DNA from 3 places in the Halopseudomonas xinjiangensis genome. Region 3 is predicted to be linked to each of the others. Evidence: predicted binding sites of a transcription regulator. Region 3 holds the regulator's gene; each other region holds the start of a gene.
What was found. Region 3 encodes sigma-54, which starts transcription at its own class of promoters, with help from an activator protein. Its sites were predicted from a motif close to ANTGGCATNNANNTTGCTNT; they were not measured.
Positions count from the first base shown of each region.

Region 1 (4,201 bases), 270 kb from region 3:
CCGCTCAGCCCAGCTTGGCAGAGTAAAGCTTCTCGTAATACTCCCGAGCCATGCGATCGGAATCGAAAGCCGGCGTCACATCCCGCATGCTGGCCATGGCGATCTCGTTCCAGCGCTGCGGCTCGTCGTAATACAGCGGGATGATCCGGTCTTCAAAGATCGACATCAGATTCTGATAATCCGCCTCGTTCTGCTCATGCTCGCTCAGCTTCGGCTCGGTAACCGGGATGATGAAGCTGTTTTCACCGTCTTTGGCAAACTCAGGAATCCAGCCATCATTGATCGAGAAGTTCACTGCACCATTCATGGCAGCGGTCATCCCGCTGGTGCCCGACGCTTCCCGTGGCCGCACGGGCGTGTTCAGCCAGACATCCGCGCCTTGCTTGAGCTGGCGCGATAGCTCGATTTCGTACCCGGTCAACACGGCTATGTTGCGCTTCTTGCGAGACAGTCGTACCAGCCCGTTGAATACGCTGATGGCATCGTGATCGAACGGGAACGGTTTGCCGGCCCAGATGATCTGCACTGGGCGATCGGTGCGCTCGATCAGGTTCAGAAAGCGATGAAAATCATGCAACAACAGGGTGGCGCGCTTGTAGTGCGCAAAACGGCGGGCCCAGACGATGGTCAGCACGTCCCGATTGAACAGTTTGCCGGTCTGATCAGCGACGATGCGGAACAGATCGTCTTTCATTTCTTTCTTACGCGTAATCAGCCGCTTGGGGTCGTTGCGATCGAGAGCCTGACGCAGCTTCTTGTCCTGCCAGAACAAGGCATTCTGTGAATTGGTGATCGCCTCGATGGAGCAGATGCCATCATTGCCTTCCCACATCTGGTTCGCCACCGCCCCGTGTAACCGGGATACCCCGTTACATGCATGGGAAACGCGCAGCGCTGCCAGCGTATGACTGAACAGGTGCTCGTGAATGCCGGTGAGGTTCACTTCCTGCTCATGGTTGAGCGCACCGAAGAAACCCATGCGCTTCAGGAACGAGGTCTCATGCTCTTCGTTACCGGCTTTCTCGGGTGTATGCGTGGTGAAGACGATGCGCTTGCGCACTTCGCTTGCCTCACCCAGGCGATCCATCAGATGAAAGGCCAGGGGCAGGGCATGCGCTTCATTCATATGGTATAGCTCAGCGCCGCCCATTGCTTCGACCACCTTGGCTCCGCCCAGGCCCAGTACGATGCTCTGGGCTATGCGTGCGGAAGGTTCGACGTCATACAGGCAGTGGGTGATGGTGCGCGCCAGATGATCGTTTTCCGGGATGTCGGTGGTGAGCAGATAGAGCGGCGCGCTGCCGAATGTCTGTGCCGGGAGACACAATGCCTTCACTTTCACATCGTGACCATTGACCTGCACCGTGACGGTGATGCCCGGGTCGGTCAGGAACGGATAGTACTTCTTGGTGAAATCCACGCGCAGGGTCTGGTCCGCATTGCGCGCCTGATCGTAATAGCCGTACTTCCACAGTATGCCGACGCCGATCACGTTCTGACGCAGCTGATAAGCACTGCGCATGTGCGATCCGGCCAGAAAGCCCAGGCCGCCTGAGTAGATTTTCAGCGCCTGATCGATGGCAAATTCCATGGAAAAATAGGCAACCTTGCGCGCATACGCAGGGTTGACGCGATAGGGCAGGGGCCAGTTGGTGGTATCCGTCATGTCTTGCTCCATTGTCCACCGGCAGGGAGGGTCGGGTGGCGCTGTCGAGCTGACCATTCTCGTTTTCGCGCAGGCTTTTGCAACGTCTCGCGACGAACGGCATCGGGGGAAGGGAACTTTTCAAAAGCGCACCAAAAACGGGAGTCTGCTCCTCCGGCGCACAGTTCTGGTTCGTTTGGGCAAGCGCGCCGAAACGACCTTTATACACATTCCTGCGGTTCTTTGGCTGTCTCTGGATTTTATAAAAGACCTTAATATTCAGTCGCATAAGGTGATCTGGTAATCGACAGTCGGCCGACTTGAGGCGTATTGGCACAGCCGTTGCTTATTCATACGCAAGATCTGCGTGATGCTTCGCAGGTGTCCCTCGGTCAACGGCGACCAATAAAGGGACCAGCAACATCGGCGACGCTGCCTGATGGTGCTGAACAAACCAAATGAATATCAGGCAAAGGCGCCTGGAGTCTGCAGAGATTCCAGGCGCCTTTTTGTTTTGGCCGGCGGTGCCGGCAAACGCTTCGACTGAGGAAAGGCTATGAACTCCATCGTTACTTCGATCAAGAGCGAGACATTGGTCGTCATCGGCAACGGCATGGTCGGCCACCATTGCGTCGAACAATTGATCGAACAGGGCGCTCTGTCGCGCTATGACATTCATGTTTTTGGTGAGGAAAAGCAGCGTGCGTACGACCGCGTGCATCTCTCCGAATACTTTGACGGACGCGACGCCGACTCGCTGGCGATGTGCGACTCCGATTTTTACGACTGCAACGGGGTGCGCCTGCATCTGGGCGTGCAGGTTCTTGAGATCGACCGCGAGCGCAAGGAAGTCATCACCAGCGAAGGCCGCCAGGCCTACGATCAGCTGATTCTGGCTACCGGCTCCTATCCCTTCGTGCCACCGATCCCCGGTGCGGAAGGCAATTCGCGCCTGGTGTACCGCACGCTCGAAGACCTCGACGGTATCCGCGCAGCCGCTGCCACGGCGCGCCGTGGTGTGGTGGTCGGCGGCGGTCTGCTGGGTCTGGAAGCAGCCAATGCTCTGAAGTCGCTGGGCATCGAGGCACATGTCGTCGAGTTCGCTCCACGCCTGATGCCGGTACAGCTGGATGCCGATGGTGGCGCAGCACTGAAGGCGCGTATCGAGGCACTGGGTGTTTCCGTACATCTGGCGCGAGCCACCAAGGAAATCGTGGCTGGGGAAGAGCATGCCTATCGCATGAACTTCAATGACGGCGAGTTTCTCGAAACCGATCTGATCGTCTTTTCTGCCGGCATTCGGCCGCAGGATGCCCTGGCACGTGCCTGTGGCCTGGAAGTCGCCGAGCGCGGCGGTGTGATGATCGACAATCATTGCCGTACCAGCGATCCGGCAATACATGCCATCGGTGAGTGCGCCTCCTGGAACGGCAGCATCTTCGGACTGGTCGCGCCGGGCTACACCATGGCCCGCAACCTGGCCAAGCAGATCGCCGGCGTCGATTACGATCCCTTCACCGGTGCTGACATGTCGACCAAGCTGAAACTGCTCGGCGTTGACGTCGGTTCGATCGGCGATGCGCATGCCGCCACGCCGGGCGCCAAGAGCTACCGGTTCATCGATGAAGCCACCTCGACCTACCGCCGGTTGGTGGTATCAGCTGATGGCAAACACGTGATCGGCGCGGTATTGGTCGGTGACAACAGCTATTACGACACCCTGCTGCAATACGCCCAGAACGGCATCAAGCTACCTGCGGATCCGTCTAGCCTGATTCTGCCGATGTCTGACGGTGCACCGACACTGGGCGCTGATGCATTGCCAGACACCGCCACCATCTGCTCCTGCCACAACGTCACCAAGGGCGCGGTGTGCTGCGCTGTTGATGCCGGCTGCACCGATCTCGGCGAGCTGAAGGGACAAACCAAGGCCGCTACCGGCTGTGGCGGCTGCAGCGCACTACTCAAGCAGGTTTTCGAGCACGAGCTGACCGCTCGCGGCGTGGAAGTCGACAAGAGCCTTTGCGAGCACTTTGCCTACACCCGCCAGGAGCTGTACGGCATCGTGCGGGTCGAGAACATTCACAGCTTCGACGAGCTACTGGCCAAGCATGGTCGCGGTCACCATGGTTGCTATACCTGCAAGCCGGCTGTGGGCTCGATCCTGGCATCTTGCTGGAACCAGCCGATCACCGATCCGCTGTTGATTCCGCTGCAGGACACCAACGACACCTTCATGGCCAACATGCAGAAAAACGGCACCTATTCCATCGTGCCGCGCATCGCAGGTGGCGAGATCACACCCGAGAAGCTCATCGTGCTGGGTCAGGTGGCGAAAAAGTATGACCTGTACACCAAGATCACCGGCGGCCAGCGCATCGACCTGTTCGGCGCCCAGCTGCACGAGCTGCCGGACATATGGGGCGAGCTGATCGCCGCCGGATTCGAAACCGGCCACGCCTATGGCAAGTCGCTGCGCACGGTCAAATCCTGTGTCGGCAGCACCTGGTGCCGCTACGGCGTGCAGGACAGCGTGAGCATGGCTCTTCGGTTGGA
Region 1 is NZ_LT629736.1:2,241,872-2,246,072, reverse strand. It holds gene glgP (alpha-glucan family phosphorylase) at 5-1,666, opposite strand; gene nirB (nitrite reductase large subunit NirB) at 2,202-4,201, shown strand, end outside.
Region 1: nirB (nitrite reductase large subunit NirB) is a predicted target of sigma-54. The motif match lies at 1,975-1,994, and genes of this name have one in related genera.

Region 2 (4,201 bases), 380 kb from region 3:
TGTTTTCCGTGAAATTCACCGCCCCCTGACCAAACAGTTGGGCCACGTCTCCAGTGATGACACCACTGCCAACCGCGTTGCTGCCGGTGCCAAGTACCGACGCAGCGTACACGTCAGCAAACTCGGCCCGTGATCCTTTGAAACCCACGGTACCCGCGTTGGCGATATTGTTACCGGTGATATTCAGATCTGAAGCCGCCGCCCGAATACCACTTAAACCAGTGTTAAAAGACATTTTGTACTCCTTGCCTAATGTTGTCGGACAACGACCTACTTGCTAATGGAAAGAACTTCAGACAGACCGATGCTGCCCAAACCAGCCAGATTTAGAACCATCTCTCCACCCTTGCCCACGCCCAGCGAGACGCTGTCGACATTGGCGGGCAGTAAAGTGGCGACCTGCTTCTGCTCACCACCCTGGCTGGCGATGGCTTCGAACTTGTACTTGCCGGGCGGCAGGATGTTGCCGCTGGCATCCTGGCCGTTCCAGCTGAAATCGAGCATGCCTGGTTCTTGCGGGCCCATGTTGATGGCCGAAACGAGCTTTCCGGTACTGTTGTAAACGTTCACCAGAACATTACTGCTCGACTGCGTGAGCGCCATCTGACCCTGGATGCCCTGTTGCGTATCGACCATCGCGTTGGCGGTCGGAACGATCACCGAACGGCCGACCAGCGATGAAGCCTGCAGCGCCTGGGACGACTGATAGCCACTGAGCAGCGAATCCATCGACGTATTCAGGTTGCCGATACCTTCAACGGTGCTGAACTGCGCAAGCTGCGCGATGAACTCGCCGTTCTCCTGCGGTGACAGCGGATCCTGGTTATTCATCTGGGTGACGAGCAACTGCAGGAACGCATCCTTGCCCAACTCATCGCCCTTGGCGAAGCGGTCCTGGTCGACCTTGTAATTGTCCAGCAGGCTTTCACCGACGCTGAGGTTGTTGGTGACGCTCATCAGGGTTTCTCCTTTACTGGCCCAGCGTCAGCACGCGCTGCAGCATGGTCTTGGCGGTGTTCATGATTTCAACGTTGGTCTGGTAGGCCCGCGAAGCCGACATCATGTTGGCCATCTCTTCGACGACGTTGACGTTCGGATAGAAGACATAGCCTTCTTCATTGGCCATCGGATGGTCCGGCTCGTATCGAGCCTGCAACTCGGCGTCGGACTCGACCACACCGAGAACCTCGACACCCTGACCGGCTTCGCCTTCGGATTGAAACAACGAGCCACCAGCGCCCTGCTGCTCGCTGAAGACCGTGGCGAACACCGGGTTGCGAGCGCGATAGGTTTCGTCGATGCTGCTCGATACCGTCTCGGCGTTGGCGATGTTGCTGGCAACCGTATTCAGGCGCAGCGACTGGGCGCTCATGCCCGATCCGGCGATGTTGAAAATCTGGGTCAGCGACACGGTCAATCTCCCCGAATGGCCGTCATCAGGCCTTTGAACTTGCTATTGAGGAAGGTAAAACTCGCCTGGAAGTCGATAGAATTCTGCGCGTACTTGGCTTGCTCGACCTGGGTGTCGACACTGTTTCCATCGATCGAGGGTTGCGCAGCAATGCGGTAGCGCAGCCCGGCAGCCTGATCGATGAGGCTTTCCATCGCCAGGTGTCCGCTATGTGTGCGCTGGGCCTTGAAAGGCTCGCCGCCGCCGGACTGTTGTGAGTCGAGAACAGCCGCAAAGTCCAAGTCCCGCGCCTTGTAGTTCGGCGTATCGGCATTGGCGATGTTGTTGGCAAGCACTTCTGCGCGGTCAGCGCGAAACGACAGCGCTTTTTCATGCAGACCCAGCGCCCGGTCGAAACTCAAGCTCATAGCATTCCTCCGCTCGCCCACTCGGCAAGACATTCACAGAGGAAATAAAGCAAAGGTTATGCCAAAGACCAGTTTTCCATATAAATCAGGGGTCTTGGGTAAAAGGAGAGGCTGCGGCGGCAAAAAATTACCGCAACTCAGCGGTTAAAGCGGGGGAAACGCGCCTGGACGGCAAGCCAGCGTCAATAGTCAGACGCCGCTTGCATCACCGATCAAGATACTTGTAGGACAGTTAGATCAGCGAGCCTTGTACACGATTCCAGGACTACATTGAACCATCTGGTACAACTCGGGTAATCCGTTCAGCGCTTCAGATGCTCCTAGCATAAGATAGCCGCCCGGTTTCAGGGTGGCATGGATACGCTTGAGAATGTCCTTCTTCAGATCTGCCGAGAAGTAAATCAACACGTTGCGGCAGAACACGATGTCGAACTTGCCAAGCCCGGCATAACTGTCCAGAAGATTCAGCGCTCGAAACTCGACACGCGAGCGAACCGGCTGTTTCACTGTCCAACGCCCTGGCCCGGCAGCGTCGAAATACCGCGCCAACCGATCCTGCGAAAGCCCACGGGCGACGGACAGGCTGTCGTACTCCGCCGACTTGGCCGCACTGAGAATGCTGCCCGACAGATCGGTAGCGACAATTTGCGCGCCGGCCCGTAGCTGGCCGAGATTGCTCCGCTCGAACTCGTCTATGGACATGCTCAGCGAGTACGGCTCCTGGCCCGAAGAACAGGCCGCCGACCAGATGCGCAGCCGTTGCCCGGGGTTGCTCTGGATGAACTCGGGGATAAGCTTGGTCTTGAGCACCTCGAACGGGTAGACGTCGCGAAACCACAACGTCTCGTTGGTGGTCATGGCGTCGATCACCGATTCGCGCAGCCCGCCACGCGGGTTCGCCTGAATCCGCGCGATGAGCTCGCCCAATGACTTGATACGTTCCTGCTCGAGGAGCCGATTCAGCCGGCTGGCCACGAGATACTGCTTGTTGTCCCCCAGAACGATGCCACAGGCTTTTTCAAGGAAATCCCGGAATTGCTGAAAATCGTTTGCAGAGGTCACTCAACCCGCCCTATCTCATTGATGTGCCGGCATCATGCGCCTGCAGCGTCGCGCTGGGCATGCAACCGATCGATTACTCGCTTGGCCAGTTCGTCCGGTTTGAACTTGGCAAGGAATTCGTCTGCTCCGACCTTCTTTACCATCGCCTGATTGAACACGCCCGATAGCGAAGTGTGCAGCATGATGTGCAGCTTGCTCATCCGCGGATCATTGCGCACTTCGGCGGTCAGCGTATAACCGTCCATTTCCGGCATCTCGATATCAGACACCATCATAAGCAGATGTTTCGAGACGTCTTCGCCCCGTTCGGCTAATTCCCGCAGCCAGTCCAACGCCTGACGACCATCGTTGAGCGCAACGATTTCAACGCCAACCTCTTGCAGACAGCGTGCAACCTGTTTCCGAGCCACGGTCGAGTCATCGACGATCAACACCTTGCGCGACACGGCTTCCGCCTGGGTCTGCGCATCAATCACTCCGGCGGAAATGTTTTCTACGGTCGGCACTACTTCGGCGAGAATCTTCTCCACGTCAATGATTTCAACCGTTTTGTCATCTACCCGCGTCACTGCGGTCAGGTAATGATCGCGACCGGTGCCACGTGGCGGCGGATGGATCTCGGACCAGTTCATGTTGACGATGCGCTCTACCGAGCGAACCAGGAACCCCTGAACCCGATAGTTGTATTCGGTAATAATGACAAAGGCAGTGCTGAGATCACTCAGCCCCGGCCCACCGGTAGCCTTGTTCAGGTCGATGATTGGCAACGTGCCGCCGCGGATATGCGCGACACCGCGAACGACCGGGTTCAGCTTCGGCAACAAGGTCAGTTTGGGGCATTGCAGCACCTCTTTGACCTTGAAAACGTTGATGCCATATAGCTGATTGCCGGCTAGCCGGAACAGCAGTAATTCAAGTCTATTCTGTCCGACCAGCTGGGTACGCTGGTTGACCGAGTCCATAACGCCAGCCATGGGCGCCTCCTCGTTATTACGCGCGGCGGTACGTTTCTTGCTTCCGCTACAGGAAAGCGACAGTAACTTGGCGCCACCCGTTTTGTCATCAGGGCTAATTGTATGCGTTTTATCAGGCACTGCGCGGCGTTGGCGATATTTTTTTCCGCCGGCTCCTCCGCGAATCCTCTGATCGAACAGCTTATCGGCACGACCGAGGCTTTTCTTGAGGAACAAGCCGAACGTCATGTTTCGGCGAGCGCTCGCGACGCCCGCTACGAGATCGAAGTCGGGCGATTGGACCCCCGTTTGCGGCTACCTCTTTGCCCGCCGGAGGCCATCGCAGCGACACTGGAAAGTCCCGCTGC
Region 2 is NZ_LT629736.1:2,125,183-2,129,383, forward strand. It holds gene flgE (flagellar hook protein FlgE) at 1-235, opposite strand, end outside; gene BLT85_RS09705 (flagellar hook assembly protein FlgD) at 271-957, opposite strand; gene flgC (flagellar basal body rod protein FlgC) at 971-1,411, opposite strand; gene flgB (flagellar basal body rod protein FlgB) at 1,414-1,818, opposite strand; gene BLT85_RS09720 (CheR family methyltransferase) at 2,056-2,880, opposite strand; gene BLT85_RS09725 (chemotaxis protein CheV) at 2,913-3,854, opposite strand; gene flgA (flagellar basal body P-ring formation chaperone FlgA) at 3,957-4,201, shown strand, end outside.
Region 2: flgB (flagellar basal body rod protein FlgB) is a predicted target of sigma-54. The motif match lies at 1,865-1,884, and genes of this name have one in related genera.

Region 3 (4,201 bases):
TGACCATCGATTCTTCGCTCGTTCCGACAGCGACATCACAATCGTAGCGATTGGCGACGCCAACAAACTTGGCAGCGGCTCGTGCATGCAGCCCCAGTTTGTTGATGATCTGGATACGTCTGGTCAACATCATCAAGGTAGGTCGCGATGGCGTATCAGCAAATTGGAGGTATTCGCGCTCAGTTCCTTTAGCAGGCGTTCGGCTATGTATACCGAACGATGATGCCCGCCAGTACAACCGATGGAAATGGTTGTATAGCTGCGTTCGCCGGCGGCGTAACGTGGCAACCATTTTTCCAGGAACTGACGGATGTCCTGGTACATCTCTTCCACTTCGGGCTCCGCGCCGAGGTAGTCGCGGATTTCCTGGTCCTTGCCGCAGAAGGGACGTAGATCCTTCTTCCAGTAAGGGTTAGGCAGGCAGCGGACGTCGAACACGAGATCGGAGTCCACCGGAACGCCGCGCTTGAACCCGAATGACTGGATCAGTACCGAAGGCTCATGTGCCTCCGCGCCAAGTAGCCGTTGCTTGAGCACATCGCGCAACTGGTACAGGGTGAGGTGACTGGTATCGATCTTCAGGTCGGCGAGATCGATGATCGGCTCGAGCAGGCGCATCTCCTCGGAGATCGCCTCGGCCAGCGAATGATGCTCGTCGGTCAGCGGATGTTTGCGCCGGGTCTCGGAGAAACGCTTGATCAGCACGTCATCGGTCGAAGCGAGGAACAGTACGTCACACTGCGTGCCTGTTTCGCGGACCTTGCGCAGCAGCGCCGGGAAGCGCGCCAGGTCGCTGGGCAGATTCCGCGCATCGATACTGATCGCAACCTTGGGCAGGCGCACATCGGTCTGGTTCGCCTGTCTGGCCAATTCGGGCAACAGTCCGGCTGGCAGGTTGTCGATACAGTAGAAGCCGTTGTCTTCGAGCATGTGCAGCGCCGTACTCTTTCCAGAGCCGGAGCGACCACTGACCACCACCAGACGCACGCTCAGTTTCCGCCCGCGCCGATCATCGCCTGGTAGAGCGACTGCGAGTCGGGAGCGGCGCGCAGCGATTCGCGCACGCTTTGCTGATCGAGCTTCTCGGCCAGCATCTTCAGAATCTGCAGGTGTTGCTCGGTTGCCTGTTGTGGGACCAGCAACACGAAGATCAGATCCACCGGCTCGCCGTCTAGCGCGTCGAAATCGATCTTGCTCTCCAGTTGCAGCAGGGCGCCGATGGCACGATCACAGCCGGCCAAGCGGCTGTGCGGAATAGCGATACCGTTGCCGAAGCCAGTCGAGCCGAGTCGCTCCCGAGCGATCAGGTTTTCGTAGATGGCATCAGGGTCAAGGTTGGTGTGCTGGGCAATCAACTTGCCGATCTGCTCCAGCACACGTTTCTTCGAGCCCCCCTGCACACCGGCAAAGGTGCGCTCGGGGGTGAGGATATGGTCTATTTGCATGGGTCTTCGGCGTATGCGGCCTTAGCGGTCGTTGGCGCCTTGAAGGCGGTTGATGTTCTTTTCCTTGTGCTTGATCAACTGACGGTCCAGTTTGTCAGTAAGCAGGTCGATAGCTGCATACATATCGGTCGCTTCAGCATTGGCGACGACTTCGCCTCCGGCCACGTGAAGAATGGCCTCTGCCTTTTGCCGTACCTTTTCGACTTCCAGGATGACCTGCACGTTGGTGATTTTGTCGAAATGTCGCTCGAGCCGTGACATCTTTTCCGTGACGTAGTCGCGCAGGCTGTCGGTGATGTCTAGTTGATGACCGCTGATGTTCAATTGCATACGGCTTCTCCTGATTGGCTTGATATAGCGGGGCGACGCTGACTGTCACCCGATGGTGCCACCTGAAAATCCCGGCTGGTCACACCAACCGCTTGCGTTCGCTCGACGGCGCGATGTTGAGCGACTCGCGATATTTGGCAATCGTTCTGCGGGCTACCGATATTCCCTGTTCTTCCAGTAAACCAGCGATCTTGCTGTCGCTCAATGGTTTCTTCGGGTTTTCTGCTGCAACCAGTTTCTTGATCAGTGCGCGAATGGCGGTCGAGGAAAATTCCCCGCCTTCGGTGGTGCCGACATGGCTGGAGAAGAAGTACTTGAGTTCGAAGATTCCCCGCGGCGTGTGCATGTATTTCTGCGTCGTGACGCGCGAAATTGTCGATTCGTGCATGCCGACCGCTTCGGCGATGTCGTGCAATACCAGTGGCTTCATGGCTTCTTCGCCGTGCTCGAGGAAGCCGCGCTGATGCTCGACGATCTGCGTGGCGACCTTCATCAGCGTTTCGTTGCGGCTCTGCAGGCTCTTGATGAACCAGCGGGCCTCCTGCAGATGGTTGCGCAGGTAGGTGTTGTCTTCGCTGCTGTCAGCGCGGCGGACCATTGATGCGTAATGGCCGTTCACGCGTACCTTGGGGACGGCGTCCTGGTTCAGCTCGACGATCCAGCGATTGGTGTCGCGGCGCACGATCACATCGGGAATGACGTATTCGGCATCGCCCGAGGCGATCTCCGATCCGGGACGCGGGTTGAGCGTCTGGATCAGCGCAACAGCATCGCGAAGCTGGTCTTCCTTGAGTTTGGAGCGCCGCATCAACTGAGCGAAATCGCGGTTGCCGAGCAGCTCCAGATGGTCCTTCACCACACGCGTGGCCTGTTCCAGCATCGGCGTGTCGGCAGGCAACTGTCTCAATTGCAGAAGCAGACATTCGCGCAGGTCACGTGCGCCGACGCCGACCGGCTCGAATTGCTGAATCCGGTGAAGCACCATCTCGACTTCGTCGAGTTCTACCTCAAGCTCCGGATCAAGCGAGGTGAGGATTTCTTCGAGCGATTCGCTCAGATAGCCGTCCGGGTTGATGCCATCGATCAGCGCCAAGGCAATCTGGTAATCAGTTTCTGACAAGGGAATGAGGTTGAGCTGCCACTCCAGGTGGCTCTGAAGCGTCTCGCCGGTCCCGGTGCGAGCGGTAAAGTCCCAGTCTTCGTCGTCATTGCTCGGCAATGAACTGGCAGAAGTCTGGTACACATCTTCCCATTGGGTATCGACTGGCAGCTCAGTGGGAATCTGCTCGTTCCAGTTGCCTTCCTCACCCTGACCATGCTGCTCGATGGAGTCGAGCTCGACTGGCTCGGGAATGGTCACCGCCGGGGCGTCGTCTCCATCGGAAGATTGCTCGTGGGAGCCTGAACCGTACTCGTCGTCACCATCATCGGCCATTTCCAGCATGGGGTTGGCTTCCAGTGCCTCCTGGACTTCCTGTTGGAGGTCGAGACTGGAGAGCTGAAGGAGTCGGATGGCTTGCTGCAGCTGAGGCGTCATGGTCAGCTGCTGCCCCATCTTGAGGACGAGCGATGGTTTCATTATGCGGTGAAGTACCCTGTGCGCTGGATGATGCCCTGACCGAGAATGTGGCCCGATGCCTTTAGCATGCCTGAATCACCGAGCCAGTTACAGGCGGAAGGCATGACCGAGGTACACATCACGGACCGTCTGGTTCGAGAGTACGGTTTCTGCATTGCCTTCGGCAATGATGTGACCGTCATTGACGATGTATGCCTTGTCGCAGATATCCAGCGTTTCACGCACGTTGTGGTCCGTGATCAGTACGCCGATGCCCTTGTCGCGCAGGTGCTGGATGATCTGCTTGATGTCGTTGACCGAAATCGGGTCCACCCCGGCGAAGGGCTCGTCGAGCAGAATGAACTTGGGCTCCGTCGCCAAGGCCCGGGCGATCTCGGCGCGCCGCCGTTCTCCGCCTGACAGGCTCATGCCAAGACTGTCCTTGAGGTGGTGGATATGAAACTCGCGCAAGAGTGATTCGAGTTTGCCTTCTCGCCCCTTGGCGTTCAGGTCCTTTCGCGTCTCCAGGATCGCCATGATGTTCTGGCCGACCGTGAGTTTGCGGAAGATGGAAGCTTCCTGCGGCAAATATCCGATGCCCTGACGTGCCCGGCCGTGCATAGGCAGCTTGGTAACATCGACGTCATTGATCAGAATGTTGCCCTCGTCGGCCTTGACCAGCCCGACGATCATGTAGAAACAGGTGGTCTTGCCTGCGCCGTTGGGGCCGAGCAGGCCGACCACCTCGCCGCTGTGGATGGCCACCGAGACGTCGCGCACTACCTTGCGTGCTTTGTATGCCTTGGCCAGATGCCGCGCTTCGAGCTTACTCATTGGTGGCGGGCTCGTTCCGGCGACGTGGTTGAAT
Region 3 is NZ_LT629736.1:2,508,755-2,512,955, reverse strand. It holds gene BLT85_RS11630 (HPr family phosphocarrier protein) at 1-130, opposite strand, end outside; gene rapZ (RNase adapter RapZ) at 133-987, opposite strand; gene ptsN (PTS IIA-like nitrogen regulatory protein PtsN) at 990-1,445, opposite strand; gene hpf (ribosome hibernation promoting factor) at 1,467-1,775, opposite strand; gene BLT85_RS11610 (RNA polymerase factor sigma-54) at 1,855-3,354, opposite strand; gene lptB (LPS export ABC transporter ATP-binding protein) at 3,442-4,167, opposite strand; gene lptA (lipopolysaccharide transport periplasmic protein LptA) at 4,160-4,201, opposite strand, start outside.